4 regions of the Sphingobium rhizovicinum genome follow, and region 1 is predicted to be linked to each of the others. Evidence: predicted binding sites of a transcription regulator. Region 1 holds the regulator's gene; each other region holds the start of a gene.
What was found. Region 1 encodes LexA, which represses DNA repair genes until DNA is damaged. Its sites were predicted from a motif close to GTTCCNCNCTTGTTCT; they were not measured.
Positions count from the first base shown of each region.

Region 1 (7,209 bases):
ATCATTTCGTTCCACTGCGCGACCCAGCCCACGGTGCGGGCGAGGGCGAAGAGCACGGTGAACATTTCGGTCGGGAAGCCGATGGCCGACAGGATCACGCCCGAATAGAAGTCCACATTGGGGTAGAGCTTCTTTTCGACGAAGTACGGATCGTTGAGCGCAATCTGCTCCAGTTCTTTGGCGACATCGAAGATGGGGTCGTTGACGCCCAGCTTTTCCAGAACATCCTTCGCGGTCTTCTGCATCACGGTCGCGCGCGGATCGTAATTTTTGTAGACGCGATGGCCAAAGCCCATCAGGCGGAACGGATCATCCTTGTTCTTGGCGCGGGCGATATATTCCGGGATGCGATCGACGGTGCCGATTTCGCGCAGCATGTTGAGCGCGGCTTCGTTCGCGCCGCCATGCGCCGGACCCCACAGGCAGGCGATGCCGGCCGCGATGCAGGCGAACGGATTGGCGCCCGACGAACCGGCAAGGCGCACGGTCGAGGTCGACGCATTCTGTTCATGGTCGGCATGGAGGATGAAAATCTTGTCCATCGCGTCCACGATCACCGGATCGGGAATATAGTCTTCCGCCGGGACCGAGAAGGTCATGCGCAGGAAGTTGGCGGTGTAGGACAGGTCGTTGCGCGGATAGACGAAGGGCTGACCCACCGAATATTTGTGCGCCATCGCGGCGATCGTCGGCATCTTGGCGATCAGGCGGTGGCTGGCGATGCGGCGCTGTTCGGGATCGTTAATGTCGGTCGAATCGTGATAGAAGGCCGACAGCGCGCCGACCACGCCGACCATGATCGCCATCGGGTGCGCGTCACGACGGAAGCCGCGGAAGAACGCCGTCAGCTGTTCGTGGATCATGGTGTGGCGGGTAATGGTGTTGGTGAAGTCCGCCAGTTCGCTCTTCGAAGGCAGTTCGCCGTTCAGCAGCAGGTAGCAGACTTCCATGAAGCTGGACTGTTCGGCCAACTGGCCGATCGGATAGCCGCGATGCAGCAGCACGCCGGCGTCGCCATCGATATAGGTGAGGCCCGATTCACAGCTGGCGGTCGAGGTGAAACCCGGATCGTAGGTGAACATGCCGGTGTTGGCGTAGAGCTTTCGAACGTCGATGACCTGGGGACCGACCGTACCATCCATGATGGCGTAGTCTTTCGCCTCTCCCCCAACGGTCAAACTGGCTTTGTTATCCGACATGTTTTTCTCCTTGTATGCCATCAACCGGCCGTTGCGTGCCCTGCAGCGGTCAGTCGTTCCAAGCTCGCCTCTTTCCCAAGCAGGAAGAGGACGTCAAAAATGCCCGGCGAGGTCGTTCGGCCGGTGAGCGCCGCACGCAGCGGTTGCGCCACCTTGCCAAGGCCCAGGCCCGCATCCTCTGCCACGCGGCGTATAACGTCTTCGATCGCTTCAACCGTCCAGGACTGGACGGGCTGGAGAACGTCGGCTGTCTTGATCAGCAGCGCGCGCGCGGAATCGTCTAGCAGAGCGGATGCCTTCTCGTCAAAATCGAGCGGGCAATTTTTGAACAAAAATTCGGCGCCTTCGGCAATTTCGTTAAGGGTTTTGGCGCGCGGCTTCAGCGACGCCATCGCCTGTGTCAAAATGCCAAGTCCGTTTTCAGGAAAAACCTTTCCAAGCCGCTGCGCGATGCGCGGCGCGACCAGTTCGGCCAGTCGCGAGTCGTCGGCTTCGCGCAGATAATGGCCGTTCAGATTTTCCAGCTTCTTGATATCGAAACGGGACGGGGAGCGGCCCACGCCGCTGATGTCGAACAGTTCGATCGCGCGATCGAGCGGGATGAACTCCTCATCGCCATGACCCCAGCCCAGACGCAGCAGATAGTTCAGCACCGCTTCGGGCAGCATCCCCATGTCGTCGCGATAGGCGTCCACGCCCAGCGCGCCATGCCGCTTGGACAATTTCGCGCCGTCCGATCCGTGGATCAGCGGGATATGCGCATAGGTGGGTTCTTCCCAGCCCATGGCTTTTATGATGCTAAGCTGACGGAAGGCGTTGTTGAGATGATCATCGCCGCGGATGACATGGGTGACGCCCATGTCATGATCGTCAACCACAACCGCTAGCATATAGGTGGGCGTGCCGTCGGACCGGAGCAGGATCATGTCGTCCAGTTCCGCATTCTGCACGACCACGCGGCCCTGCACCGCATCCTCGATCACGGTTTCGCCTGTCTGCGGCGCCTTGATGCGGATGACAAAGGGCGCGCCTTCGGGCGCTTCTGCCGGCGAACGGTCGCGCCAGCGGCCGTCATAGCGCATCGGCTGCTTGGCGGCGCGCTGCTGTTCCCGCAATTCGGCCAGTTCTTCGGGCGTCGCATAGCAGCGATAAGCGTGACCAGCCTCCAGAAGCTGGTTGGCGACTTCCGCGTGGCGCGGGGTGCGTTCGAACTGGAAGACGGCCGGCTCGTCGCCGCCCAGACCCAGCCATTCCAGGCCGTCGAAGATCGCGGCCACGGCTTCCTCGGTGGAGCGGGCGCGATCGGTATCCTCGACGCGGAGCAGGAACTTGCCGCCATGGTGGCGGGCGTAGAGCCAGTTGAAGAGCGCTGTGCGAGCGCCGCCAATGTGGAGGAACCCCGTGGGGGACGGGGCGAAACGGGTCACCACCTGCTTGTTCATTCCCGTTGCACTTGCCGTCATATTCTCTGACATTCGCCTTTGCTGACCCATGGATGCGCCGCCCCCTAGCACGGCTTTTGAGCCACGACAAACCTCCCTTGGAGCAAGGGGGGCGCTGTTGTTCCAGACGGGGATGGAAACAGTTGAAAGCTGGCTGGAACGGGAGCGGGAACAGGTCGGGCTATGGGCGCCGGTTGCGCTGGGCGGCGGCATTGCCGGATGGTTTGTGCTGCCGCACGCCATGGCCTGGCTGGCCTTTTGCTGCGTGGCGCTTGGCCTAGCCTGCATGGGGGCGATGCTGCCCGTTGGCGGGCGGTTGCGCCATATGATTGTCGCTGGCGCAATATTGCTTTGTTTTGGTTGCATGCTGGTGTGGGGCAAGGCCACCCTGATGGGGCAGCCGCCGCTGGCGCGGGCGATGTTCGTGCGATTGACCGGGGATGTTGTCGGCGTGCGGCCGGTGCCGGCGCAGAAAATGGTGCGTGTGATGCTGCGGCCGGTCGAAGCGCCGATGCTGCCGGCAATGGTGCGGGTGAATATTGCCGACGCCGATGTGCCGAAGGGATTGGGGCAGGGCGCTCGCATCCGGTTCCGGGTGCGGTTGATGCCGCCCGCGCCGCCCAGTGTGCCGGGCGGCTATGATTTTGCCGCGCGCGCCTATTTTCAGGGGATTGGCGCGACCGGCAAGGCGCTGAAGCCGGTCGAGATGCTGCGCCCTTCGTCCGCCGGACCATCTCTGCGCGCGCGCCTGTTCGGGCATATTGTGGATCGGGTCGATGGCCCGGCCGAGGGGATCGCCGCCGCGCTGGCGACCGGCGATCAGGGGGCGATCCCAGAAAGCGATGCGGAGGCGATGCGGCGCAGCGGGCTGGCGCATCTGCTGTCCATCAGCGGGTTGCATGTCACGGCGTTGATCGGTGCGGTCATCTTCCTGTTGATGCGGGTGATGGCGCTCAGCGCGCGGGCGGCGCTGGACTGGCCGCTGATGCTGATCGCCGCCACCGGCGGCGCGCTCGCCGGAATTGGCTATACCTTGCTGACCGGGGCGGAGGTGCCCACGGTGCGCTCCTGCGTCGCCGCGCTGCTGGTGCTGGGCGGTCTGGCGATGGGGCGGGATGCGGTGACGCTGCGACTGGTGGCGACCGGCGCGCTGATCGTGCTGCTGTTCTGGCCCGAAGCGCTCGCCGGGCCGAGTTTCCAAATGAGCTTTGCCGCCGTGACGGCGCTGGTCGCGCTGGCCGAGCATCCCCGCTTTCGCGCCTTTGCGGTGGCGCGCGATGAAAGTGCGATTCGCAAGGCGGGCCGGATGCTGGCGGTCATGCTGGCGACCGGCATCGCCGTGGAACTGGTGCTGATGCCGATTGCGCTGTTCCATTTTCATAAGGCGGGATTGCTGGGTGCATTCGCCAATCTGATTGCGATCCCGCTGACGACCTTCATCATCATGCCGCTGGAGGCATTGGCGTTGCTGCTGGATGTGATCGGGCTGGGCGCGCCCTGCTGGTGGCTGACGGAGCAGACGCTTAACCTGCTGCTGGGACTTGCCCATGGCGTGTCGGCCAGTCCGATGGCGACGCTGCTCGCGCCGACGATGGGCATGGGTCTGTTCGGCGTCGCGATGGCGGGGTTGCTCTGGTGCCTGTTGTGGCGGACGCGGGTGCGATGGCTGGGGCTGGCGCCAGTGGTGACGGGCGTGGCGATGACGTTTTTTGCATCGCCGCCAGACCTGCTGATTACCGGTGACGGGCGACATGTGGCGGTGCGCACCGATAGGGGCATGGCCATATTGCGCGATCGGGCGGGCGACTATGTGCGCGATGTCCTGTCGGAAAGCGCGGGCTATGACGGGGAATTGACGGCGATTGCCGACCTGCCCGACGCGCGCTGTTCAACCGATCTGTGCGCCGTGCGGGTGAAAGACCAAGCGGAGCGGATCTGGCGATTGCTGTTCACGCGCAGCGATGCGCTGATTGCGCGGCGCGACTTTGCGCGCGATTGCGCAGCGGCCGATATTGTAGTCAGCGACCGCGGGTTGCCGCGCTGGTGTCGGCCGCGCTGGATGAAGATCGACCGCCGGCTGCTGTCGCGCACCGGCGGCCTGTCCATCACGCTCGAAACGGGCGAAGTTCACACCGTCTTCAGGCCGGGCGACGCGCATCCCTGGATTGCGCGCCGCCGGTTTCGAACGCCTTAATTATAGCGGCGCAGCAGGCCGGCGAGCTTGCCCTGAATGCGGACCTGGCGGGGATCATAGATTTGCGGTTCATAGGCCGCATTGGCCGGATCGAGCCGGACCTTCGCGCCTTCACGGCGGAAATATTTGAGCGTCGCTTCCGCCTCGTCGATCAGCGCGACGACGATCTGGCCTTCGCGCGCGGTCTCGGTGCGCTGAATGAGAGCGAAGTCGCCGTCAAGAATGCCGGCTTCCATCATCGAATCGCCTGACACTTCCAGCGCATAATGATCGCCGGCGCCCAGCAAAGCTGCGGGCACGGAGAGCATGGCGTGCCCCTCCATCGCCTCGATCGGCACGCCCGCCGCGATGCGGCCATGCAGGGGGATTTCAATGACGTCATTGGCGGCGGTCGGCAGCATGGGCGGCTGAACCGGCGGCGCGACCTTCGGCTGAAGCGCAACGACCGGCGCAGGCACGCGATGCATGGCGTCGGGCAGCTTGAGCACTTCGAGCGCGCGGGCGCGGTTAGGCAGGCGGCGAATGAAGCCGCGTTCCTCCAGCGCGTTGATCAGGCGATGGATGCCCGATTTGGAGCGCAGATCGAGCGCATCCTTCATTTCCTCGAACGAGGGCGAGACGCCGCCCTCTTCCAGTCGGGTCTGAATGAAGCTCAGCAATTCCTGCTGCTTGGGCGTCAACATCGCTGCGGTCCTCCGTGGAACGTATGAGGAACGCATAGGAAACACATCGGGGTTAGTCAAGCGTTTGCGGGCCTATCTGCGGCCCGCCATCCGACCTTATTGCCGCAACCGTTCGATCGCCTGGGCCAGCGCGACATAGAGCTTGCCCATGTCGGACGAGAGGATGGCCACGCCCAGCGCATTGCCGTCCCGTGCAGACAGGATGATCCGCAACATCGCCTCGAAATCGTGGATGTAGCGGTTCACATGGTCGCGGAAGTCGGCGTCATTGTCATAATGCAATGCGATTTCGCGCGATTCTCCGGCATCCAGCAACTTGACTGCGCGCCGGGTGAACACACCCCGATCGCCCTTCAGATAGGCCGACCAGGCCGAATCGGTCACATCGTTGGACAGGATCTTCGCCACGTCGATCGCGGTGCTGTTGAGCGATTCGATCAGCAAGGCGGATCGGCGGGCGAAATGGTCGCGGTCTCGATCTTCGGACGCCTGCTGCGCCTCGACGATGCGCTGTTCTACATTGGCGCTGGTGTCGGCGATGGTCAGCAATTGGCGGGTCAGTCGTTCTGACGCCTGATGCGCGGCCTTGACCGCTTCTTCGGCGACACGGGCGACCTGCTCGATCTGCGCCGTCACCTTTTCGCCGATCACGCCTTCCAGCGCAGCATCGCTCGCCTCGGCCAGCTGTTGCGCGGCCTCCGGAATGGCGCGGCCCAGCGCCTGTCGCGCGCGTTCCGCCGCCTGATCGGCCGTGTCCTTGACGCGCAGTAGAGCCGTGACCAGCAGCGGCCCTGCGCCTTCGGTGATGCGGCGCGCATCCTGATCGGCGGCATCCAGCGCCGTGCGCAGGCGATCGACGAGTTCGCGATTGGCGGTAAGGCCGCCCTGCGTGCTTTCCAGCCATTCAGTCAAACGGCTGCCCTGGCCGCGCAGCAGCGATTCGGCCTCCTCGGCGCGGCCGACCAGCGCTTCGGAAATCGCCTCCAGCCGCTCCATTTCGGGCGTCGTGCTGCCCAGAAGGGCGCGGCTTTGCGCCATGCGATTGTCGAACCGGGTCAGTGCGCCGGGATAGGTTTCATCCAGTTCGCGCACGCTGGAATCGAGCGCAACCATCAGCGTTTCGGCGGCGCCGATCAGCTTCTCGGCGGTCAGGCCGCCGGCCGTGAGCGCATTGTCGATGCGCTGCGTCTCCTCGGTCATGCGGGCCAGCGCGGCGGTCAGCCGTTCGCTGCGGGCCAGCGCATTGTCCTCCAGCGCGGCGAACCGGCCTTCGGTGGACGCAATCGTATCATGCAGACCCGCGTGCAGGCCGGACATCAGGCTGCGCTGCCCTTCGACCATCGTGTCGAGCTGATGCAGGCGGCTTTCAATATCGCCGATCATGTCGCTGAGGCTGGCGACCGTTTCGCCGCCAATGGCGTCCAGGCTTTGGCGCGACCGGGCGATCAGCGCGTCGAGCGAATCGGCCTGCGTCGAAAGCCCGCCGCTGGTGATGGCAAGATTTTCCTGCGCCCGTTCCAGCGCGGCCTCCAGCCGGCGGCGCAAATCGCTGTCGATCACTTCCATATCGCGCGACAGGGCGGCGATCGCCTGCTGGCTGGTCGCATCAATGCCCTTTTGCGCGCCGGACAGCAGCGTTTCGAGCGCTTCGGCCCGGCGGGACAATCCCTGATCGGTGGTGGCGAAGCTGT
Region 1 covers NZ_JBHRVU010000004.1:1,974,234-1,981,442, reverse strand. The annotation lists gene ACFOKF_RS10830 (citrate synthase) at 1-1,199, opposite strand, end outside; gene gltX (glutamate--tRNA ligase) at 1,220-2,662, opposite strand; gene ACFOKF_RS10820 (ComEC/Rec2 family competence protein) at 2,775-4,835, shown strand; gene lexA (transcriptional repressor LexA) at 4,832-5,518, opposite strand; gene ACFOKF_RS10810 (hypothetical protein) at 5,615-7,209, opposite strand, start outside.

Region 2 (7,209 bases), on a different contig from region 1:
TCAGCCTGTCGGCATAGGCCGATCCGGTGAGCTTCTCGATGCTTACCAGCGTATCGACACCCGCGCCGCCCGTATTCTGCGCCCCGCTGATCGCCAGGCTCACCGTCACGCCAGCGGTCGCATCGACATAGCTTGCCGTATCGGTATGCGCGCCCCCGTCCAGCAGGTCATTGCCAGCCCCGCCGATCAGGATGTCCGCGCCATAACCGCCACGCAATATGTCGTTCCCGCCTTCGCCACGCAGGATATTGCCGCCATCATTGCCTTCCAACGTGTTGGCGCGCCCATTGCCCGTCGCATCAATGTTCGCGGACCCGGTCAGGCTCAGCGTCTCCACGATCCGCCCGGCCAGGCTGTAGGACACCGACGCGTAGATGCGATCCGTCCCGCCATTATCGGCCTCCACCACATTGTCACCGGCATGATCGACATAATAAATGTCATTGCCCAGACCGCCGGTCATGACATCCGCGCCTGTGCCGCCGTCAATGACATTGTTGCCGCTATCTCCGGTCAACAGGTCGCTATAGGCCGATCCGGTCAGATTTTCGAAATTGCTGATCGTGTCAGTGCCAGCGCCGTTGGTAGCCTGCGCGGCGGTGATGGCCAACGACACGGCGATCGGCCCCGTCGCATAGGCATAGCTCAGCGTATCGACACCGCCTCCGCCATCCAGCACATTATCGCCCGCATTCCCGCTGATGACATTGGCCCGCCCATTGCCCGTGGCGTTGATGTTGGCGCTTCCCGTCAGCGTCAGCGTCTCCACGATCCGCCCCGCCAGCGCATAGCTGACCGAGGAGAATATCTGGTCATTCCCCTCGCCATCCAGTTCAACGACATTGTCGCCAACCTGATCGACAAAATAGATATCGTCACCGAGGCCGCCGGTCAGTATGTCATTGCCCGATCCGCCATCCAGCCGGTCATTGCCCGCGCCGCCGCGCAGATCGTCATTGCCGCCCCCGCCCGACAGCGTGTCATTGCCCTTACCGCCGAACAGCATGTCGGCAAACGATCCGCCATTCACCGCCCGCGCGGCCGTCGAACTGTTGAAGAGGAAAGACGCCGCCGTCAGCTGCTGCGGCAGGATATTCTGGATGCGGATCGCCTCCGTCCCATTGCCGATGAAGAAGCTGATCAACGTATCGGTGCCATCCTGGCTGATGCGATCGGCAAAGGTCGACAGATCGGCGATCCCCAAGGTGGACAGATCAATCCGGTCCACACCCAGCGTGAAGTCGGTAATCACATCCTGCCCAAAACCGCGCTCGTCATAGGCGAAGACATCCGCCCCCGCCCCGCCGGTCAGCGCATCTCCGCCGCTGCCCCCGATCAGCCGGTCATTGCCCGCGCCCCCGCGCAGATCATCATTGCCCCCGCCGCCCGACAGCGTGTCATTGCCCTTGCCGCCGAACAGCATGTCGGCAAATGACCCGCCATTCACCGCCCGCGCGGCCGTCGTATCGTTAAAGAGGAAAGACGCCGCCGTCAGCTGCTGCGGCAGGATATTCTGGATGCGGATCGCCTCCGTCCCATTGCCGATGAAGAAGCTGATCAACGTATCGGTGCCATCCTGGCTGATGCGATCGGCAAAGGTCGACAGATCGGCGATCCCCAAGGTGGACAGATCAATCCGGTCCACACCCAGCGTGAAGTCGGTAATCACATCCTGCCCAAAACCGCGCTCGTCATAGGCGAAGACATCCGCCCCCGCCCCGCCGGTCAGCGCATCTCCGCCGCTGCCGCCGACCAGCCGGTCATTGCCCGCGCCGCCGCGCAGATCATCATTGCCGCCCCCGCCCGACAGCGTGTCATTGCCCTTGCCGCCGAACAGCATGTCGGCAAATGACCCGCCATTCACCGTTCGCGCCGTCGTCGTATCGTTAAAAATGAAGGACGCCGCCGTCAGCTGCTGCGGCAGGATATTCTGGATGCGGATCGCCTCCGTCCCATTGCCGATGAAGAAGCTGATCAACGTATCGGTGCCATCCTGGCTGATGCGATCGGCAAAGGTCGACAGATCGGCGATCCCCAAGGTGGACAGATCAATCCGGTCCACACCCAGCGTGAAGTCGGTAATCACATCCTGCCCAAAACCGCGCTCGTCATAGGCGAAGACATCCGCCCCCGCCCCGCCGGTCAGCGCATCTCCGCCGCTGCCGCCGACCAGCCGGTCATTGCCCGCGCCGCCGCGCAGATCATCATTGCCGCCCCCGCCCGACAGCGTGTCATTGCCCTTGCCGCCGAACAGCATGTCGGCAAATGACCCGCCATTCACCGTTCGCGCCGTCGTCGTATCGTTAAAAATGAAGGACGCCGCCGTCAGCTGCTGCGGCAGGATATTCTGGATCCGGATCGTCTCGGCCCCATTGCCGATGAAGAAGCTGATCAGCGTATCCGTGCCGTCCTGACTGATGCGATCGGAAAAGGTCGCCAGATCGGCAATACCCAGCGCAGACAGGTCGATTCGGTCCACACCCAGAGTGAAATCCGTAATCACATCCGCGCCAAACCCGCGCGCCGCATATGCGAACTGGTCCGCGCCCGCGCCGCCGGTCAGCGTGTCATTGCCGTTGCCGCCTTCCATCCGGTCGTCGCCGGCCAGGCCATTGATCACATCATTGCCGTTCAGTCCGTAAATATCGTCCGCTCCGGCTGTACCGTTCAGCGTATCGGCGCCGTTGGTGCCGGTGACTGTCTCAGCATAGCCAAAGCCTGCCACATGAAATACCGTCCCGCTGGTGTTGGTGACATAGGCTTCATCCGGCGCACCGGGAATGAAGGCGATGCCCGCCAGTCCGCCAATGCCGGACGGCAATGCAATGGTGCCCAGCAATGTGCCCGTGGGCGACACGCGCAGCACGCTGCTTTCATCGCTGCTCACCAGGATCAGGTCGCCAGTGGCGGGGTCCACATCAATATCGCCAAAGTTGATCGTAAAGCCATCACCATCCACGGCGAAGCTGTTGAGCACCGCGCCCGTGCTTGCGTCGATTTCCGCAACCGTGCTTTTTTGCGTTGCCGGCACGCGATCCTGCACCAGAAAAAAGCTGCCCCGCGCCGCATGATAGGCGCCTCCCACGACATGGCTGCTGCCAAAGGCCGTGGTCAGGCTGGCGATCACGGCGCCGGTCTGGCTGTTGACTGCCCGAATTTCCGCGACGCCCGTTTCGCCGTTGATCAACAGGGTACTGCCCGCAGCGACCGCCGTACCGCTCAGGGTCAGCGCAACATCGGCAAAATCAATATCGAAATCATTGGCGGCTTCGCCCGGATTGTCAAAGCTGCCCAACGCTGACCCATCGACAGAAAAACGTCGGACAATGCTGTCCATGGAGCCATAGACAAGTACCTCGCCGAGCAGAGAATCATAGCCGATACCAACAGCTGCGCCACCGGTATTGAATTGTGACAATATCCGTAACATTCCGATTCTCCATCAACGAAATTATTTCGAATCGCGAACCCCATCATTTATGTTTACTAAAACCGTCCATCGCGAATGCGCAACAGCATCGCAAGAACATAAAATCAATTTTCGACGATTGGCGAACCATTTTCCGTAATCTCCGCTATCATTATAATTACAGCAATATTGGGCAATGTTGCGCCGCCCCTCTCTCATCATTTTCGGCCACCACATTGCTGATGCCCGGACCTATTTACGGCCCGCCTCTTGCTCCGCACCTTCCGAACAAATAAAGAACGATTCATGAGTCTGACCCATATCTCCGTACGCGGCGCGCGTGAACATAATCTCAAGGGCGTGGACGTCGATCTGCCCCGCGACAGCCTGGTCGTCATCACCGGCCTGTCCGGTTCGGGCAAAAGCTCGCTCGCCTTCGACACCATCTATGCCGAAGGACAGCGCCGCTATGTGGAGTCCCTCTCCGCCTATGCGCGCCAGTTTCTGGAGATGATGCAGAAGCCGGACGTTGAGCATATTGAGGGCCTCAGCCCCGCCATCTCCATCGAACAGAAGACCACCAGCCGCAACCCGCGCTCCACCGTCGCCACGGTCACGGAAATCTACGATTATATGCGCCTGCTCTGGGCGCGCGTCGGCATCCCCTATTCGCCCGCCACCGGCCTGCCCATCAGCGCCCAGACCGTCAGCCAGATGGTCGATCGCGTCGCCACCCTGCCCGAAGGCACCCGTTTCTACCTGCTCGCCCCCGTGGTGCGCGGCCGCAAGGGCGAATATCGCAAGGAACTCGCGGAGTGGCAGAAGGCGGGCTACACCCGCGTCCGCATCGACGGCGAAATGATGCTGATCGAGGATGCCCCCGCCCTCGACAAGAAATATAAGCATGACATCGAAGTCGTGGTCGACCGCCTGGCCGTGGACGCCGACATGGCCACCCGTCTCGCCGACAGTTTCGAACAGGCGCTGAAACTCGCCGACGGCCTCGCCTATGTCGACCTGGCCGACGGCGTCGTCCCCGGCCGCGAAGATGAAGTGCAATCCACCGACAAGAAGATGAAGGGCGCGGGCATCCCCCTCAACCGCATCGTCTTCAGCGAGAAATTCGCCTGCCCCGTCAGCAGCTTCACCATTCCCGACATCGAACCGCGGCTCTTCTCCTTCAACGCCCCCTTGGGCGCCTGCCCCGCCTGCGACGGCCTTGGCGAACGGCAGGAGTTCGACCCCGATCTCGTCGTCCCCAACGAAGCCCTCTCGATCAAGAAGGGCGCCGTCGTCCCCTGGGCCAAGTCCAACCCGCCCAGCCCCTATTATATGCAGGTGCTCGGCTCCCTCGCCAGGGAGTTCGGCTTCTCCCTCGACACCCCGTGGACCGACCTCCCCGGCGAAGTGAAGCTCATCATCCTTCACGGCACCGGCGGCAAGCCCGTCACCCTGCGCTTCCAGGACGGCAAGAAAAGCTACGAGGTCAAGAAAGCCTTTGAGGGCGTCATCGGCAACCTCAACCGCCGCCTCCTGCAAACCGACAGCGCCTGGATGCGCGAGGAACTGGCCAAGTATCAGACCGCCATGCCGTGCGAAACCTGCAACGGCGCGCGCCTGAAACCCGAAGCGCTCGCGGTCAAGATCGCGGGCGAGGACATTTCCGTCTCCACCCGCCGCTCGGTGGTGGACGCGCTCGCCTTCTTCACCGCCCTGCCCGATCACCTGAACGACCAGCAGAGCCAGATCGCCAGGGCCATCCTCAAGGAAATCGTGGAACGCCTCGGCTTCCTCAACAATGTCGGCCTCGATTACCTCAACCTCGACCGCACCAGCGGCACCCTGTCGGGCGGCGAAAGCCAGCGCATCCGCCTCGCGTCGCAAATCGGCAGCGGCCTCTCCGGCGTCCTCTACGTCCTAGACGAACCCTCGATCGGCCTGCACCAGCGCGACAATGACCGGCTGCTCGTCACCCTCAAGCGCCTGCGCGACCTCGGCAACAGCGTCATCGTCGTCGAGCATGACGAGGATGCGATCCGCGCCGCCGACTATATTGTCGACATGGGGCCGGGCGCCGGCGTCCATGGCGGCGCCATCGTCGCGCAGGGCACGCTGCCCGAATTGCTCAAGAACAAGGACAGCCTCACCGCCGATTATCTGAACGGCACCCGTCGCATCGACGTGCCGGCCAAGCGCCGCAAGGGATCGGGCAAGAAGCTCACCGTCCACAATGCCCGCGCCAACAATCTGACCGGCGTCACCGCGTCGATCCCGCTCGGCACCTTCACCTGCATCACCGGCGTCAGCGGATCGGGCAAATCCAGCTTCACCATAGACACGCTCTATGCGGCATCGGCGCGCGCCCTGAATGGAGCCAGAATTGTCGCCGGCCCGCATGACAAGGTGACGGGCCTGGAACATTGCGACAAGGTGATCGACATCGACCAGTCGCCCATCGGCCGCACCCCGCGCTCCAACCCGGCCACCTATACCGGGGCCTTCACCAATATCCGCGACTGGTTCGCCGGCCTCCCCGAAGCGCAGGCGCGCGGCTACAAGCCGGGCCGCTTCAGCTTCAACGTCAAGGGCGGCCGCTGCGAAGCCTGCCAGGGCGACGGCGTGCTCAAGATCGAGATGCACTTCCTCCCCGACGTCTACGTCACCTGCGACGTCTGCCACGGCGCGCGCTATAATCGCGAAACGCTGGAGGTGAAGTTCAAGGGGCGCTCGATCGCCGACGTCCTCGACATGACGGTCGAGGATGCGGTCGAATTCTTCAAGGCCGTGCCGCCGATCCGCGACAAGATGGCCATGCTCGCCGAAGTCGGCCTTGGCTATATCAAGGTCGGCCAACAGGCCACGACCCTGTCCGGCGGCGAAGCCCAGCGCGTCAAACTCGCCAAGGAATTGTCGCGCCGCGCCACCGGCAACACGCTGTATATTTTGGACGAACCCACCACCGGCCTGCATTTCGAGGACGTCCGCAAACTACTCGAAGTCCTCCACGCGCTGGTCGACCAGGGCAACAGCGTGGTCGTGATCGAACATAATCTGGATGTCATCAAGACCGCCGATTACATAATCGATCTCGGTCCCGAGGGTGGGGTAAAAGGGGGTGAAATCGTCGCTACCGGCACCCCCGAGCAGGTCGTCAAGGAACCGCGCAGTTTCACCGGCCATTACCTCGCCCCCCTTTTGGCCCAGCCGAAGACCGAGGCCGCAGAATGACTGGATCTCGACATTTGATCGCGCCGAGACCGTCCGGGGGACGGTCGAACGCGATCAACCGGAAGGCGGCGTGAGCCGAAGGCGACCGCAGGTCAACGGCGGCGAGGTTGTGGCGGAAGGAACGCCAGAGAAGGTAGTGAAGGAGACGCGCAGCTTTACCGAGCGGTATCTTGCGCCGTTGCTGGGGCTGGAGGCTTTGGCGGCGGAGTGATTGGACTTTTAGCGATGCAGGTAGACCAGCGTGGGATAACCTGCATCCCAGTTGCCATTATTTCATTCGAGATCGGCATCCAAGCAACCACAGCCACTTTGCGGTTTGAAAGCGCAAACATATTGGCTGGTAACTTTCAAACCAATCCTAGATTCGGCCTTTACGCGTATTGAATAATATTCTGCACCATCCATGGATTTAACTATATCATTTATCGGCCCATCTAGTTGATCACCAAATTTCCAGCGCTCACTCGGACTAACATTGTGCCCACGCCAAACTTTGTTCGCCACGCCCTCAGAAAATTTCATTTTATCAATAGATTTAAAATTAAAAAACTCTGCATTTTCGGGATTAAGCA
Region 2 covers NZ_JBHRVU010000005.1:189,394-196,602, reverse strand. The annotation lists gene ACFOKF_RS19745 (beta strand repeat-containing protein) at 1-3,295, opposite strand, end outside; gene uvrA (excinuclease ABC subunit UvrA) at 3,716-6,637, shown strand; gene ACFOKF_RS19735 (hypothetical protein) at 6,708-6,848, shown strand; gene ACFOKF_RS19730 (hypothetical protein) at 6,911-7,209, opposite strand, start outside.
Region 2: a site for LexA is predicted at 3,695-3,710, ahead of uvrA (excinuclease ABC subunit UvrA). Genes of this name have one in related genera too.

Region 3 (7,209 bases), 170 kb from region 1:
GATTGTGGGCGGCCCCTATAATAGCGGCATATTGGCCCGCGACCTGCAAGGCCCGCTGCATTTCGATTATGGCGCGGCCAGCGCGGAAATCGTTGCGAAGGCGCAGCGCCTGTCCGACGTTTGTGCGCAACATGGCGCGGCATTGCCTGCCGCCGCGCTGCAATTTTCGCTGCGTCACCCGGCCGTTGTCAGCATCATTCCGGGGCTGGTCGGTGTCGATCAGGTGGCCGACACGATGGCGCGTCTGGCCATGGCGCTGCCCGAACCGCTTTGGCCGGCACTCGACGCGGCCCTTATCAGGAAAGATCCTTCCATGCTTCAGGATGATGCGCGGCTGATCCTGCTGCATCCTAACGATAATGTGCTCATCTGCGTCCGCGCGATCGAGGCGGGGGATATATTGCCGGCCTCTGGCGGCACCATCCCGGCGCGCGAGGGCATCGCCATCGGCCACAAGGTCGCCCGCACGGCCCTGCGCGCCGGGGACAAGATCATCAAATATGGCGCGCCGATCGGGTCGATGACCGCAGACGCCGCCACTGGCGACTGGGTCCATATGCACAATATGAAGAGCGACTATATCAGCAGCCATACCCGCACCGCGCTGGAGCCGGAGGCATGATCCGCGCCTGGCAGAGACAGGATGGGCGCAAGGGCATCCGCAATGTCGTGGCGGTCGCCTATCTGGTGGAGTGCGCGCATCATGTCGCGCGGCGGATCGTGGACAAGGCGGACGATCCCGATGTCCAGTTGATCGGCTTTCCCGGCTGCTATCCCAACGCTTATGCCGCCAAGGTGATGGAGGCGATCGCCACCCATCCCAATGTCGGCGGGCTGGTGATCGTGTCGCTGGGTTGCGAGAGCTTCAACCGGGAACGGCTGCTGGCCGTGGCGCGGGCGAGCGGGCGGGCGGCCGAATTGCTGGTGATCCAGGAGGTGGGCGGCACGGCGGCGACGATCGCGGCGGGGCTGGAGGCAGTGGAGCGCGTGCGCGCCGCCATCGCCGATGTGCCGCGCGTCGATATGGGCGTGGAGGAACTGGTCGTTGGCACCATTTGCGGCGGGTCGGACGGAACCAGCGGCATCACTGCAAACCCGGCGGTGGGGCGCGCTTTCGACCGGCTGGTGGCCGATGGCGCAGCTTGCATCTTTGAAGAGACGGGCGAACTGGTCGGCTGCGAGACGATCATGGCCGATCGCGCCCGCACGCCCGAACTGGCGGTCGCGATCGAGGAATGCGTGCAGAAGGCCGAGCGCTATTACACGATTATGGGCTTTGGCAGTTTCGCGCCGGGCAATGCGGAAGGCGGGCTGACGACGCAGGAGGAAAAGTCGATGGGAGCTTATTCCAAGTCCGGCTCCTCGACGATCGACGGCATATTGAAGCCGGGCGACGTGCCGCCGACAGGTGGCCTCTATCTGCTCGACGTCGTGCCCGATGGCGAGCCGCGTTTCGGCTTCCCCAACATCTCCGACAATGCCGAGATCGTCGAACTGATCGCCTGCGGCGCGCATCTGACTTTGTTCACCACCGGGCGTGGATCGGTGGTGGGATCGGCCATTTCGCCGGTCATCAAGATTTGCGCCAATCCCGACACTGGCCGTCGCCTCGCCGCCGACATGGACGTCAATGCCGGCCGCATCCTGGAAGGCGAAGCGACGCTGGAACAGGTCGGCACGGAGATATACGACAGGGTGCTCGCCGTCGCGGCGGGTGAACGCAGCATTTCAGAATCCCTTGGCCATCAGGAGTTTATTTTGACCTATAAGGCTTTCGATCCCATCGGCCCCGAATGTCTCCCCACGAGTGTTCGCGCATGAGCGGGCGTCTGGCAGGCAAGGTCGCGCTGATCACGGCGGCGGCGCGGGGCATCGGCCGGGCAAGCGCGCAGCGTTTCGTGGCGGAGGGCGCGCGGGTGATCGCGACCGACCGCGATTTCGATGCGCTCGAAGGGCTGGACGGCTGCGAACTGCGCGCGCTCGACGCGACCGATGGCGCGGCGGTGCGGGCGCTGGCGGCGGAGGTCGGCCCGATCGACATTCTCGCCAATATCGCGGGCGTGGTGCATGCCGGCAGCATACTCGAATGCTCGCAGGAGGATTGGGACTTCGCCCTCTCGCTCAACATGACCGCCATGTATCACACTATCCGCGCCTTCCTGCCCGCCATGGTGGAAAAGGGCGCGGGATCGATCGTCAACATGTCCTCCATCGCCAGTTCGGTGAAGGGCATCCCCAATCGCTTCGCTTATGGCGCGAGCAAGGCGGGCGTCATCGGCCTGACCAAGGCGGTGGCCGCCGATTTCGTGGGGCAGGGTGTGCGGTGCAACTGCATCTGCCCCGGCACGATCGACACCCCTTCGCTGCAACAGCGGTTGCACGATACCGGCGATTACGCAGCGGCGCAGGCCGCCTTCGTCGCGCGCCAGCCCATGGGGCGGCTCGGCCGGGCGGAGGAGATTGCCAATCTCGTCCTCTATCTCGCCAGTGACGAGGCCGCCTTCACCACCGGCGCGGTCCATGTGATCGACGGCGGCTGGGTCAATTGATGCGGCATGTTCTGCTGATCGATCTGGCCGACGATGCGGAGGCCATCGCCCATTATGAGGCGTGGCACGCATCGGGCGCGCTGCCCCGGCGATCGGCGCCAGCATCCGCAATGCCGATGTGACGGCGATGGAAATCTATCGCAGTGGCAACCGGCTGGTCATGCTGATGGAAACCGGTCCCGCTTTCGACCCGGCGGCCAAGGCAGCGGCGGATGCGGCCGATCCGGCGGTGCAGGTGTGGGAGGCGCAGATGGACGGTGTCCAGCGCCCGCTGCCCTGGGCCGTGCCCGGTGCCAAATGGACCGAAACGACCCGCATCTTCTCCCTCGACGAACAGCCCTGAAAGGCCCTTTCATGACCCTTGCCCGGCTCCTGCTCGCCGCTACCCTTTTGACCGCCACGCCCGTTCTGGCGCAAAGTGACGTCCCCCATCTGGAAACCAAGGCAGGCCGCCATGCCCTGATCGTGGACGGCGCGCCCTTCCTGATGCTGGGCGGACAGGTCAACAACAGCAGCAACTATGCCGCCCCGCTGGAAAAGGTGTGGGCGACGCTCGACCGGATCGGCGCCAACACGGTCGAAGTGCCGATCGCCTGGGAGCAACTGGAGCCGAAGGAAGGGACGTTCGACTATAGCTTCGTCCAGACCCTGCTCGAAGAAGCGCGCAAGCATGACAAGCGCATCGTGCTGCTATGGTTCGGCGCATGGAAGAATACGGGGCTGGCCTACACCCCCGACTGGGTGAAGCTGGACAATCGCCGCTTCCCGCGCATGAAGACGAAGGACGGCAAGGATCATGGCGTCCTGTCCCCCCATGGCGCGGCCACGCTGGAGGCGGACAAGCGCGCTTTCCTGAAGCTGATGAGCTATGTGCGCGATCATGACGCCCAGAATACGGTCATCATGGTGCAGCCGGAAAATGAGGTCGGCAGCTACAAGAACCCGCGCGACTATGCCCCGGCCGCGCAGAAGCTGTTCGACGGCCCGGTGCCTGCCGCGTTGACGAAGGCGTTGAAGAAGCCGGGCGGCACATGGGCCGGCGTCTTCGGCGATCAGGCCGATCGCGCGTTCAACACATGGTATACCGCCCGTTATATCGAGGCGCTGGCGGCAGAGGGCAAGGCAATCAAGCCGCTGCCCATGTATGTGAACGCATCGCTGGGCGATCCCTTCGCCAAGCCCGATCCGATGGCGCTGTCCAGCGGCGGGCCGCAGGGCGACGTTATCGACATCTGGAAGGCGGCGGCCCCCTCCATCGATATTGCCGCGCCCGACATTTATGATCGCGCCAGCCGCAACGTCTTCAAGCATCTCGATCTCTACACACGGCCGGACAATGCGCTGATGGTGCCGGAAATCGGCAATGCCCGCGAATATGCCCGCTATTTCTGGGCAACGCTGGGGCGCGGGGCGATCGGCTTTTCGCCCTTTGGCATGGATGACACCGATTATTTTAACTATCCGCTGGGCGCCAAGAGCTTCGATGATGCGACGCTCCATGCCTTCGGCCAGAAATATCGCATCCTGGCCGCTGCGCCATGGGCCAAGATCGCCTTCGACCATCCGGTCTGGGGCGCGGCCAAGCCGGATGACGGCACCCCGCTCAGCACGACGATGGGCGAGTGGACGATCACGGCCAGCTTTGGCCAGTGGCAGTTCGGCCAGCGCGAATGGTTCCCCAAGGCGGACCTGCCCGCCTGGGCGACCGAGTCGACTGGCGGCATGGTGGTGGCACAATTGTCCGCCAATGAATTCCTTTTCACCGGCGACCATGTCCGCGTGGAATTCGCGCCCAAGGAAGGCAGCGCGTCGGGCGGCATGATCGTCAAGGTGGAGGAAGGCCATTTCGACAAGGGCCAATGGGTGATGGACCGCATCTGGAATGGCGACCAGACCGATTATGGCCTGAACCTGATCGACAAGCCGGTCTGGATCAAGGTGACGATGGGCCGCTATCGCTGAATATCATCTGATCCATCTTTCAATTTTCTATCCAATGCAGGGGGCGGTCCGGGGCAATCGGGCTGCCCCTTTTGCTGTGCAGGCGGTAGACATAGGAATAATTAAAGAACATAAAGAGAACAAATTGAGCGAATCGAGATATGGCAGGCAATATTTCCCTTTGGGGCGGCCGTTCGGTGGGGCGGGACACGCCACTGGCCCAAGCGTCGATGCCGGCGCTGGCGAAGGGACAATTGCATGAAATCCATGCGCAGGGCGCGGACTGGGCGGCGGCGCTGGCCTTCGCGCTGACCATGGGGGAAAAGACGCGGCACGGAGCGATCTTCGCGCTGCGCACGCCGCGCCGCCATCGTCTGCCCATGGTCTTTTCCGGGGACGGGCTGGCGTTGCTGGGCATCCGGCCCGACCGGCTGACGATCATCGAGGCGGGTAATGAGAAGGACATGCTGCGCGCCGGGCTGGAGGCGGCCCGTTGCGCCGGGGTGGCGGCGGTGCTGATGGAAAGCGAGGGTCGCTTTGCCGATTATGACCTGACCGCCAGTCGCCGGCTGGTGCTGGCGGCGGAAGCCTCGCGCGCCTGCGTGCTGCTGCTGCGCGGCGACGCGGAACCCCGGTCGAGCGGGGCGCAGACTCGCTGGTCGATCCGCAGCGCGCCTTCGGAAGCGTGGGAGGCGGAGGCGCCCGGCTGGCCGGCGATCGACGCCGAACTGCTCCGCTATCGGGGCGGTCCCGCCGGGGGACGCTGGCGGCTGATGTGGGACGAGGATGATGGACGATTTCGGGATTCAGCCCGGCCCCAGACGCTGTCTGGCGCTGTGGTTCCCCTTTCTCGCCTGCGAACGGGCGCAGATGGGGATGCCCGGCGACATGTCGCCTGAACCTCTCTCGCCTGAAACTGCGCCTGAACCCTTTGCTCTCGTGGCGCGGGTCGGCAATGCGTTGCGGTTGGCGGCGGTCGATCGGTTGGCGCTGGCGCAGGGGCTGGCGGTGGGCATGACGATGGCCGATGCACGGGCGCGTTGCCCGGCGCTGGTCACTTTGCCGGCCGATCCCGCCGCCGATGCGCGCGCACTGGACCGGCTGCTGGAGGGGATGCGCCGCTTCACCCCCATGGTCGCGCTCGATCCGCCCGACGGGCTGGTGCTGGACATCAGCGGCTGCGCGCATCTGTTCGGCGGAGAGGCTGCGCTGGCCGATGCGGCGCGGCGGCAGGCGGGTTTTGTCAGCCATATCGGCTTTGGTCCCAACGCCATGGCGGCGCGCGCCTTGGCGCGGCATGGCGGCAGTGGCGAAGATGTGGCGATGCTCCCCGTCGCGGCGCTCGATCTGGACGATGGCGCGCTGGCGGCATTGCGGCGGGCGGGGCTGCGCACGATCGGCGATCTGGCGCGCCGGCCGATGGGGATGATCGCTGCGCGCTTCGGTGAGCAGGCCGTCACGCGGTTGCGGCAGATATTGGGCGAAGCGCCCAGCCCGATCGCCCCGCGTCGCCCGCAGGCGCCGATCCGCGCCGACGCCCGCTTTCCCGAACCGATCGGCCGCACCGACGATGTGATGGAGGTGATCGAACATCTGCTGGCGCAGGCCGCGCGGCAGATGGAGGCACGCCATCTGGGCGGGCGGCGCTTCGTCGTCCAACTGGTGCGCAGCGATGGCGCGCGGCAGGGGCTGAGGATCGAGACGGGTCAACCGGTGCGCGATCCCGCTGCCGTGTTGCGCCTGTTGCGCGAACGGATTGACACGATGGCCGATCCGCTCGATCCCGGTTTCGGCTTCGATTCCGTGCATCTGACCGTGCCCTGGACCGAGGCGCTGGTCGAACGCCAGCCGACATTGGAGGGCGAAGCGCAGGCGCGGGGAGAAGCGGACGTCATCGCCCTGATCGACCGGCTGGGCATCCGGCTCGGTCCCGATCGGGTGCGGCGGCTGGATCCGTGCGACCGGCATCTGCCCGAGGGGACGCAAAGGCTGGTCCCGGCGGCGCGGGCCTCAACCGCCGATTGGCCCGCCGATCCTGATCGTCCGCCCCGGCCGTTATTGCTGTTCGATCCGCCGCAAAGCGTCGATGTGATCGCCGGCGTGCCCGATGGCCCGCCGCAGCGCTTTCGTTGGCGCGGCGCGCTGCATGAGGTGCGGCTGGCCGAGGGGCCGGAGCGGATCGCAGCCGAATGGTGGCGACGGCGCGAAGGGCATCAGCCCGGCGGCGCAGGGCGGACGCGCGACTATTACCGGATCGAGGATGGAGACGGCCGCCGTTACTGGATGTTCCGCCACGGCCTGTTCGGGCAGGAAGCGGATATCCACTGGTATCTGCATGGCCTGTTCGCATGAACGCGCCGCCCTTTGCCGAAATCGTCGCCGCGACCAATTTCAGCTTTCTGCGCGGGGCATCGCATCCGCGCGACATGGTGGTTCAGGCGGCGCATCTGGGCATGACCGGCCTTGGCGTCGCCGATCGCAACAGCGTGGCGGGCGTGGTGCGCGCGCATCAGGCGATGAAGGATCTGGGCGCTTTGGCCGGGGGGATGCGCCTGATCGTCGGCGCGCGGCTGGTCTTTGCCGATGAGACGCCGGATATCGTCGCCTATCCCGTGACCCGTTTCGGCTGGGGGCGGCTGACCCGGCTGCTGACGCTGGGCAATCGCCGCGCGATCAAGGGGGAATGCGAACTGCGCCTGCCTGACCTGATCGATCATGC
Region 3 covers NZ_JBHRVU010000004.1:2,139,549-2,146,757, reverse strand. The annotation lists gene ACFOKF_RS11585 (aldo/keto reductase) at 1-622, shown strand, start outside; gene ACFOKF_RS11580 (UxaA family hydrolase) at 619-1,821, shown strand; gene ACFOKF_RS11575 (SDR family oxidoreductase) at 1,818-2,549, shown strand; partial or broken gene ACFOKF_RS11570 (L-rhamnose mutarotase) at 2,549-2,892, shown strand; gene ACFOKF_RS11565 (DUF5597 domain-containing protein) at 2,904-4,511, shown strand; gene ACFOKF_RS11560 (ImuA family protein) at 4,652-5,389, shown strand; gene ACFOKF_RS11555 (Y-family DNA polymerase) at 5,379-6,842, shown strand; gene ACFOKF_RS11550 (error-prone DNA polymerase) at 6,839-7,209, shown strand, end outside.
Region 3: a site for LexA is predicted at 4,617-4,632, ahead of ACFOKF_RS11560 (ImuA family protein). Genes of this name have one in related genera too.

Region 4 (7,209 bases), 680 kb from region 1:
GGGGCCTTAGCTCAGCTGGGAGAGCGCCTGCATGGCATGCAGGAGGTCAGCGGTTCGATCCCGCTAGGCTCCACCAATTTTTTGGATAGAGAAAATGTCCGGGGGACATTTTCCCGAAAAATTCCCGAGCGCAAGCGAGGGTACAAACATCTCCCCACATTCTATCCCATCAGGCCAGCGGTAGCTTGCGCGCGCACGCACTATTCATAAATCCGTTCGCCCTGAGCCTGTCGAAGGGCTGTCTTTCGACGCTGGCAAGAAAGAGCAGGGCTTCGACAGGCTCAGCCTGAACGGCGGAGGGCTACGCCACTCCTGCCTGGACCCGTCGCTCCATCAGGCAGGCTTCCTCGCCATAGGAGGCGATTCGGCCGGGCAGGCGCGTGAAGCCCTGTCTTGCCCAGAAACTGTCCGCGCCGGCCACCGCCATCAGCATCATGCGTGCATAGCCCGCCGCCTGCGCCTGCGCGATTGCCGCCGTAGTTCCGCTGGCCCCCGCGCCGCTGCCGCGCGCATCGGGGAGCAGCGCCAGATCATGGAGATAATATATGTCCGCTGACGAAGGAATCGCGCCCAGCAGGCTGCCCAATGCCGGCGGCGCATCGCTGCGCCAGGGATGGGCGATCAGATAGCCGAGCAGGCTTCCGTCGCGCTCCAGCACCTTGCACCCGTCGGGATACAGCGCCAGCCGTTCGGCATAGACCGCCATATCCTCCGTATAGGCGCCATGCACCGCGTCGGAGATCGCCTTGACCGCCGGCAGGTCGGCCCGTCGCATCGGCCGCCAGACCGGATCGCTCATGCCAGCGACACGAAACTGTCCATCACCCGCTTACGCCCGGCCGTCTCGAAATCGATCTCCAGCTTGTTGCCTTCAATCTCCGCAACGCTGCCATAGCCGAATTTCTGATGGAACACGCGCTGGCCCACGCTCATGTCGCTGCGCCCCTTATTACCCAGCGACACGGCCGACGCGCGCGCCTCTACGATTCGCACCGGCTCACGGCTGAACTGGCCCGACGATTGCGCCCGCTGCCAGCCCGGTCCGCGCCCCGATCCGCGCGCGACATTGGCGAAGGGATCGTCCCGTTCCGACCAGTTGGCGCGCCAGAGCGATGCGCCGCCCGACATGCTGCTTTCCTCCTCCACATGTTCGGGCGGCAATTCACCGACGAATCGGGAAGGAATGCTGCTGGTCCACTGGCCATAGATGCGGCGGTTGGCGGCGTGGAGGATGGTGCAGCGCTTGCGCGCGCGGGTGATCGCCACATAAGCGAGCCGCCGTTCCTCCTCCAGGCTGTTCTGCCCGCCTTCGTCCAGCGCGCGTTGCGAAGGGAAGACACCTTCTTCCCAGCCCACGAGGAAGGTCGTGTCGAACTCCAGCCCCTTGGCGGCGTGGATGGTCATGATCGTGACCTTGCGCTCATCCGCCTGCGCCTCATTATCCATGACCAGCGACACATGTTCCAGGAACGCGCCCAGCGTTTCATATTCTTCCATGGCGCGGGCCAGTTCGGACAGGTTTTCCAGCCGGCCGGCGCTTTCCGTGGTGCGTTCGGCCTGCAACATCGCGGTATAGCCGCTTTCGTCCAATATCTGCCGGGCCAGCTCCGCATGGGGCAGTTGCGCCGCCCGGTCGCGCCAGCGCGCCAGGTCGCCGATGAACGCGCCCAGCGACCGGCGCGCCTGTGGCGTCAGTTCGTCAGTGTCCAGGATGCGCGCCGCTGCGAGCGCCAGCGGAATGCCCTCCGCCCGCGCCAGCCGATGCAGCTTCTCCACCGCCTTGTCGCCCAGGCCGCGCTTGGGGACGTTGACGATCCGTTCGAACGCCAGATCATCGGCCGGCTGGTTAACGAGGCGCAGATAGGCCAGCGCATCGCGGATTTCGGCCCGTTCATAGAAACGGAAGCCGCCGACGATGCGATAGGGCAGGCCGATCTGGATGAAGCGATCTTCGAACTCGCGGGTCTGGTGCTGGGCGCGGACCAAGATCGCGACTTCGTCCAGCGATCCGCCGCTACGCTCGATCGCTTCGATTTCCTCGCCGACGCGCCGGGCTTCCTCTGGTCCGTCCCACACGCCTACGACCTTCACCTTCTCGCCAACGTCAATGTCGGTCCAAAGGGTCTTGCCAAGCCGATTGCCATTTTCTGCGATCACGCCGGACGCCGCGCCCAATATATGGGGGGTGGAACGATAATTCTGCTCCAGCCGGATGATCGTCGCGCCGGGGAAATCCTTTTCAAAACGCAGGATATTGGCCACCTCAGCGCCGCGCCAGCTATAGATGGACTGGTCGTCATCGCCCACGCAGCAGATATTCTTGCGCGTCTGGGCCAGCAGTCGCAGCCAGAGATACTGGCTGGAGTTGGTGTCCTGATATTCGTCCACCATGATGTAGCGGAATTTCTGCTGATATTGCTCCAGCACGTCGCGATGCTTTTTCAGGATCGTCAGCACATGCAGCAGCAGATCGCCGAAATCGCAGGCGTTCACCTCGCGCAGGCGCGCCTGATAGGCGGCATAGAGCTTCTGCCCCTTGCCATGGGCATAGCCTTCGCTCTCGCCCGCGCCGACATCTTCGGGCGTCCAGCCTTTATTCTTCCACTGGTCGATCAGCCCGCCCAGTTGGCGCGCCGGCCAGCGCTTTTCATCGATCCCCTCGGCCTGAATCAGCTGCTTCATCAGGCGCAACTGGTCGTCGGTGTCGAGGATGGTGAAATTGGATTGCAGCCCCACCAGTTCGGCATGGCGGCGCAGCATCTTTGCGGCGATCGCGTGGAAGGTGCCGAGCCAGGGCATGCCCTCCACCGCGTCGCCGATCATGCTGCCGACGCGCGCACGCATTTCCCGCGCCGCCTTGTTGGTGAAGGTGACGGCCAGGATTTCTGACGGCCAGGCGCGGCGCGTGCCGATCAGATGGGCGAGCCGCGCGGTCAGCGCCGCCGTCTTGCCCGTACCCGCGCCGGCCAGCACCAGCACCGGCCCTTCGGTGGTCAGCACGGCCTCCCGCTGCGGTTCGTTCAGGCCCTTGAGATAGGGCGGATCATTGGGGGAGGGCGCTGGCAGGGTCATCGGGATCAACTAGGGACAGGGGGAAGGATGGGCAAGGGCGGCCCCTTGCGGCGACCGGCTTTCTATGAGAACAAAAGGCGAATCATGCAAGGGAGATGAGCGATGCTGACAGGCAAATGCCAATGCGGGGCGATCCGTTACGAAGCCGACGGCGACCCGGCCTATAGCGCGCTCTGCCATTGCGCTGATTGCCGGGCGAGCGCTGGCGCGCCGATGGTCGGCTGGGCGCTGTTCCCGGAAGACAAGGTGACGATCAGCGGCGAACCCGTCCGTTATCAGTCATCAGAAAACGCCACGCGCCATTTCTGCGGCACTTGCGGGACGGGACTGTTCTACACCAATCCGGTCATCTTCCCCGGCGCGATCGACATTCAGACCGCGACGCTGGACGATCCCGCCGCCCTGCCGCCGCAGGCCCAGATTCAGATGGCCGAAGCGATGCCATGGATGCCGCATATGCAGGATATTCCCGGCTTCGAACGCTATCCTGAAGGGCCGTGACGCGCGGCCCGGCGCGGATGCGGCACATTCGGTCGCCAGCGTAAGGAACGACGGGATGGCGCTTCCGGTTTTCTCTTCTGCCTGAGTGGGCAAACGGGGCGAGAACATAGGAAGGAAATCCCGATGAAGACGTTCATGCTGGCAGGCGCGGCCTTGCTGAGTTTCACCACCATGACGGGCGCGGCAATGGCGCGGCAGACGCCCGCGCCCAGCAGCCTGCCACCCGGTGATGCGATGACGTCGCCGCCGCCGGCCGATGCGCCGCCTGCTGCGGCTGATCCGGCGACTGCTGCCGATCCCAATGCCGGCCAGCCGACGGGCGCAGTGCCGGCCGATACCGGCATGACGCCCGCGCCCGCCGATGTGCCCAAGGATCCGAGCGCGCCGGTCGGTTCGTCCGCCAATCCGGTGACGGTGGGCGGCAACATGACCCCGCCGCCGACCGAAGCGAAAGACTATCCGCGCTGTTCGCGCACGGTGCAGGACAGTTGCATCAATCCCGGTGAGGCAGGGAAGGCGCGCAAGCCGCGTTAATCTTTTGCGGCGGCGCGGGCAGGGCGGCGATCAGCGCCGCCAGTCCGCGCCGGTCGCGCGCGGCATCGGCTAGGCTGTAACGGTCCAGCACCGCCAGAAACGCATGGGTCGCCTCCGCCAATATGCCAGACAGGCCGCATGCCGGGCGGATCGCGCAGGACGGGCAATCCGCCATCCTCATATCCGGCTCGCTATGGCGCACCACCGCGCCGATGCTAATTTCCTGCGGGGGCCGCGCGAGCGTGAAGCCGCCGCCGCGGCCGCGCTGGGTGGCGATGAAGCCGCCCTGACCCAGATGATGCACCACTTTCATCAGATGATTGCGCGACAGGCCATAGCCGTCGGCAATCTCCGGGATCGTCGCGCGCGCCGCTGGCGTCGCCGCCAGATGGATCAGCACGCGCAGCGCATAATCGGTGTGGCGGGTCAGTTGCATGGCATCATCCGATAGTGCCGTGGCGCGCAGCTTTCAAACATATATCCTGTTTACATCTTAAAAGATGTAAATTAAATACACCTTATCGACTCCGCAGAAAGGTTCATCAGGTGTCCACTTCCCTGTCTCAACAGACTATCGCCATCGTGAAATCGACCGGCCCGGCCCTGCGCCAGCATGGGGTGGCCATCACCACCGCCATGTATCGGCGGCTGTTCGAAGATGCAGAGGTGAAGGCTATGTTCGATGCCGCCGCACAGGAAAGCGGCGAGCAGCCCAAGAGGCTGGCGGCAGCGATCCTTGGCTATGCCGAAAATATCGACAAGCTCGAAGCGCTGGGCGGCGCGGTCGCCCGCATGGTCGCGCGCCATGTCGATACCGGCGTGAAGCCGGACCATTATCCCAAGGTCGCCGCCGCCCTGCTGCCCGCGATCCGCGAAGTGCTGGGCGAAGACATAGCGACAGATGATGTGCTGGCCGCCTGGGCGGAAGCCTATCAGTTCCTCGCCAATCTGCTCATCGCGGAAGAGGCAAAGGCATATGCGGCCGCTGCCTGACCAGCATCAGCGCCGCCGGTTCAGTCCTCCGCGCGCAGCAATGTGATCCGCGCCTTGCCGACATCGCGCACGGCGTCGACGGCGAAGCCCTTGACCGCCACATCCTCGCGCCGGTCGGTTTCGATGCTGACCCAGGTTGCGCTGCTGGTCCATCCCAGTCGCGCCAGCTTGTCCAGCGCCACCTGACCCGCGCCGGTATCATAGGGCGGGTCCATGAAGATGAGGTCGAGCGGCTTTGGCGCCGGCCCCAGCGCCATAACGCTGCTGGCGCGAATGTCGGGGCGGATGCCCAGCCGGTCGCCATTGGCGCGGATCGCGTCCAGCGCCGGCTTGTCCTGCTCCACGAACAGACAGGTCGCCGCGCCGCGCGACAATGCCTCGAAACCCAGCGCGCCCGATCCGGCGAAGAAATCGCCGATCGCCAGCCCCTCGAACGATCCGATCCGGCTGGTCAGCATCGAAAACAGCGTCTCGCGCGTGCGGTCGCCGGTGGGGCGGGTGGCGTCACCCTTGGGCGCGGTCAGCGGGCGGCCGCGCCATTGGCCCGAAATGATCCTCATGCCTTTGCGCCTTTCAGGCTGGCGCGGAACTGGGCCAGGTCATGCGGGCGCACTTCTTCCACCGCGCCCATCGGCAACTCGCCGAGATAGAAGGGGCCATAGCTGGTGCGGATCAAACGGTTCACCTTCAGGTCCAGATGCTCCAGCACCCGGCGCACTTCGCGGTTCTTGCCTTCGGTCAGGGTCATTTCGATCCACTGGTTGCGGCCGGTGCGCCGCTCCAGATTGGCCTCGATCTGGCCGTAGCGAATGCCGTCAATCTCCAGCCCGTCGAACAGATCCTCCAGCTGCTGCTGGCTGACCTCGCCAAAGGCGCGCGCGCGATAGGTGCGCGGCACCCCGGTCGCGGGCAATTCCATCTGCCGCTTGAACTCGCCATCAGTGGTCAGCAGCAACAGTCCTTCGGTGTTCATGTCCAGCCGGCCGATCGGCATCAGGCGCGGCAGGTCGGCGGGCAGGCGGTCATAAATGGTCGGCCGCCCGGCCGGATCGCGCTCCGTGGTCAGATAGCCGGTCGGCTTGTGGAACAGGAACAGGCGCGTGGGTTCGGGCGCGGCGACCGGCACGCCATCGACCGTGACGCCATGCAGCGACGTCAGCAGCGTTGCGGGCGTATCCAGAACGACGCCATCCCTGGCGATCCGGCCTTCCTCGATCATCCGTTCGATTTCCCGGCGGGAGGCGACACCGGCGCGGGCCAGCAATTTGGCGATGCGCTGCGGCTCGCCCTTGCCCTCCGCATGGGCGGGATGCGGGTTGGCCGGGCCGGTGGGAGCGGGCTTCTTGCCGCCGGGTCTGCGAGGGGGATAGCTTTTCGGCGCGTCGGCGCGGCTGCGATCGAAACGAGGGCGCTCGGCGCGATCGCCCTCGACGCGCTGCGGCCGTGCACCTCTCGGCGCAGTCGAACGGGGCGCATCGGTGCGCGCGCGTTCGGGACGCTCGCTCTCACCCCGTTCGCCACGCGCCTGTATCGGGGCGCCGAAGCGTGATCCTTCCGATCGGTCCTTGTAGGGGCGGCCACGCTCGAAGCGCGGACGTTCCGCCCGCTCGCCTTCGCTGCGATTGCCGCGCGCATCCTTGGGCGCGCCGAAACGCGATCCTTCCGGTCGTGCCCGGTCGGGCCGGCCACGGTCGGCGCGGGGGCGCTCGGTCCGTTCGCCTTCGCCCCGGCCGCCGCGGGCATCCTTGGGCGCGCCAAAGCGCGCTCCATCCGCCTTCGTGCGTTCGCTGCGCCCGCCTTCATCGCGACCGAAGCGGGGTTTCGCGTCGCCATTGCGGGGCGCGCCGGGGCGCTTGTTGCCGGGGCCGCCGGGGCGTTTGGGACCGCCGGGTCCTGCCCTGCGGGGCGGTCCAGATTTTTTCGGCGGTTGCACGGGCAGTTCCTTTATTAACGCACTGGTCCTTCCCATATCGGTGGAAAGCCAGCAACAGGCTGAAATGTGCCGCTCCGGCGCTTGGGCGAGGGGGACAGATATTGTCCTCTGGCAACCCGATGCGCGAGCATGGCGTTTCTTTGGTGCATGGCGGACTCAGGGCGGACTTGGCAAAT
Region 4 covers NZ_JBHRVU010000004.1:1,294,421-1,301,629, forward strand. The annotation lists tRNA gene ACFOKF_RS07700 (tRNA-Ala) at 1-76, shown strand; gene ACFOKF_RS07705 (GNAT family N-acetyltransferase) at 302-799, opposite strand; gene ACFOKF_RS07710 (ATP-dependent helicase) at 796-3,072, opposite strand; gene ACFOKF_RS07715 (GFA family protein) at 3,175-3,573, shown strand; gene ACFOKF_RS07720 (Fe-S oxidoreductase) at 3,697-4,107, shown strand; gene ACFOKF_RS07725 (Rrf2 family transcriptional regulator) at 4,067-4,543, opposite strand; gene ACFOKF_RS07730 (globin domain-containing protein) at 4,654-5,100, shown strand; gene rsmD (16S rRNA (guanine(966)-N(2))-methyltransferase RsmD) at 5,121-5,660, opposite strand; gene ACFOKF_RS07740 (pseudouridine synthase) at 5,657-7,033, opposite strand; gene ACFOKF_RS07745 (response regulator) at 7,208-7,209, shown strand, end outside.
Region 4: a site for LexA is predicted at 3,140-3,155, ahead of ACFOKF_RS07710 (ATP-dependent helicase). Genes of this name have one in related genera too.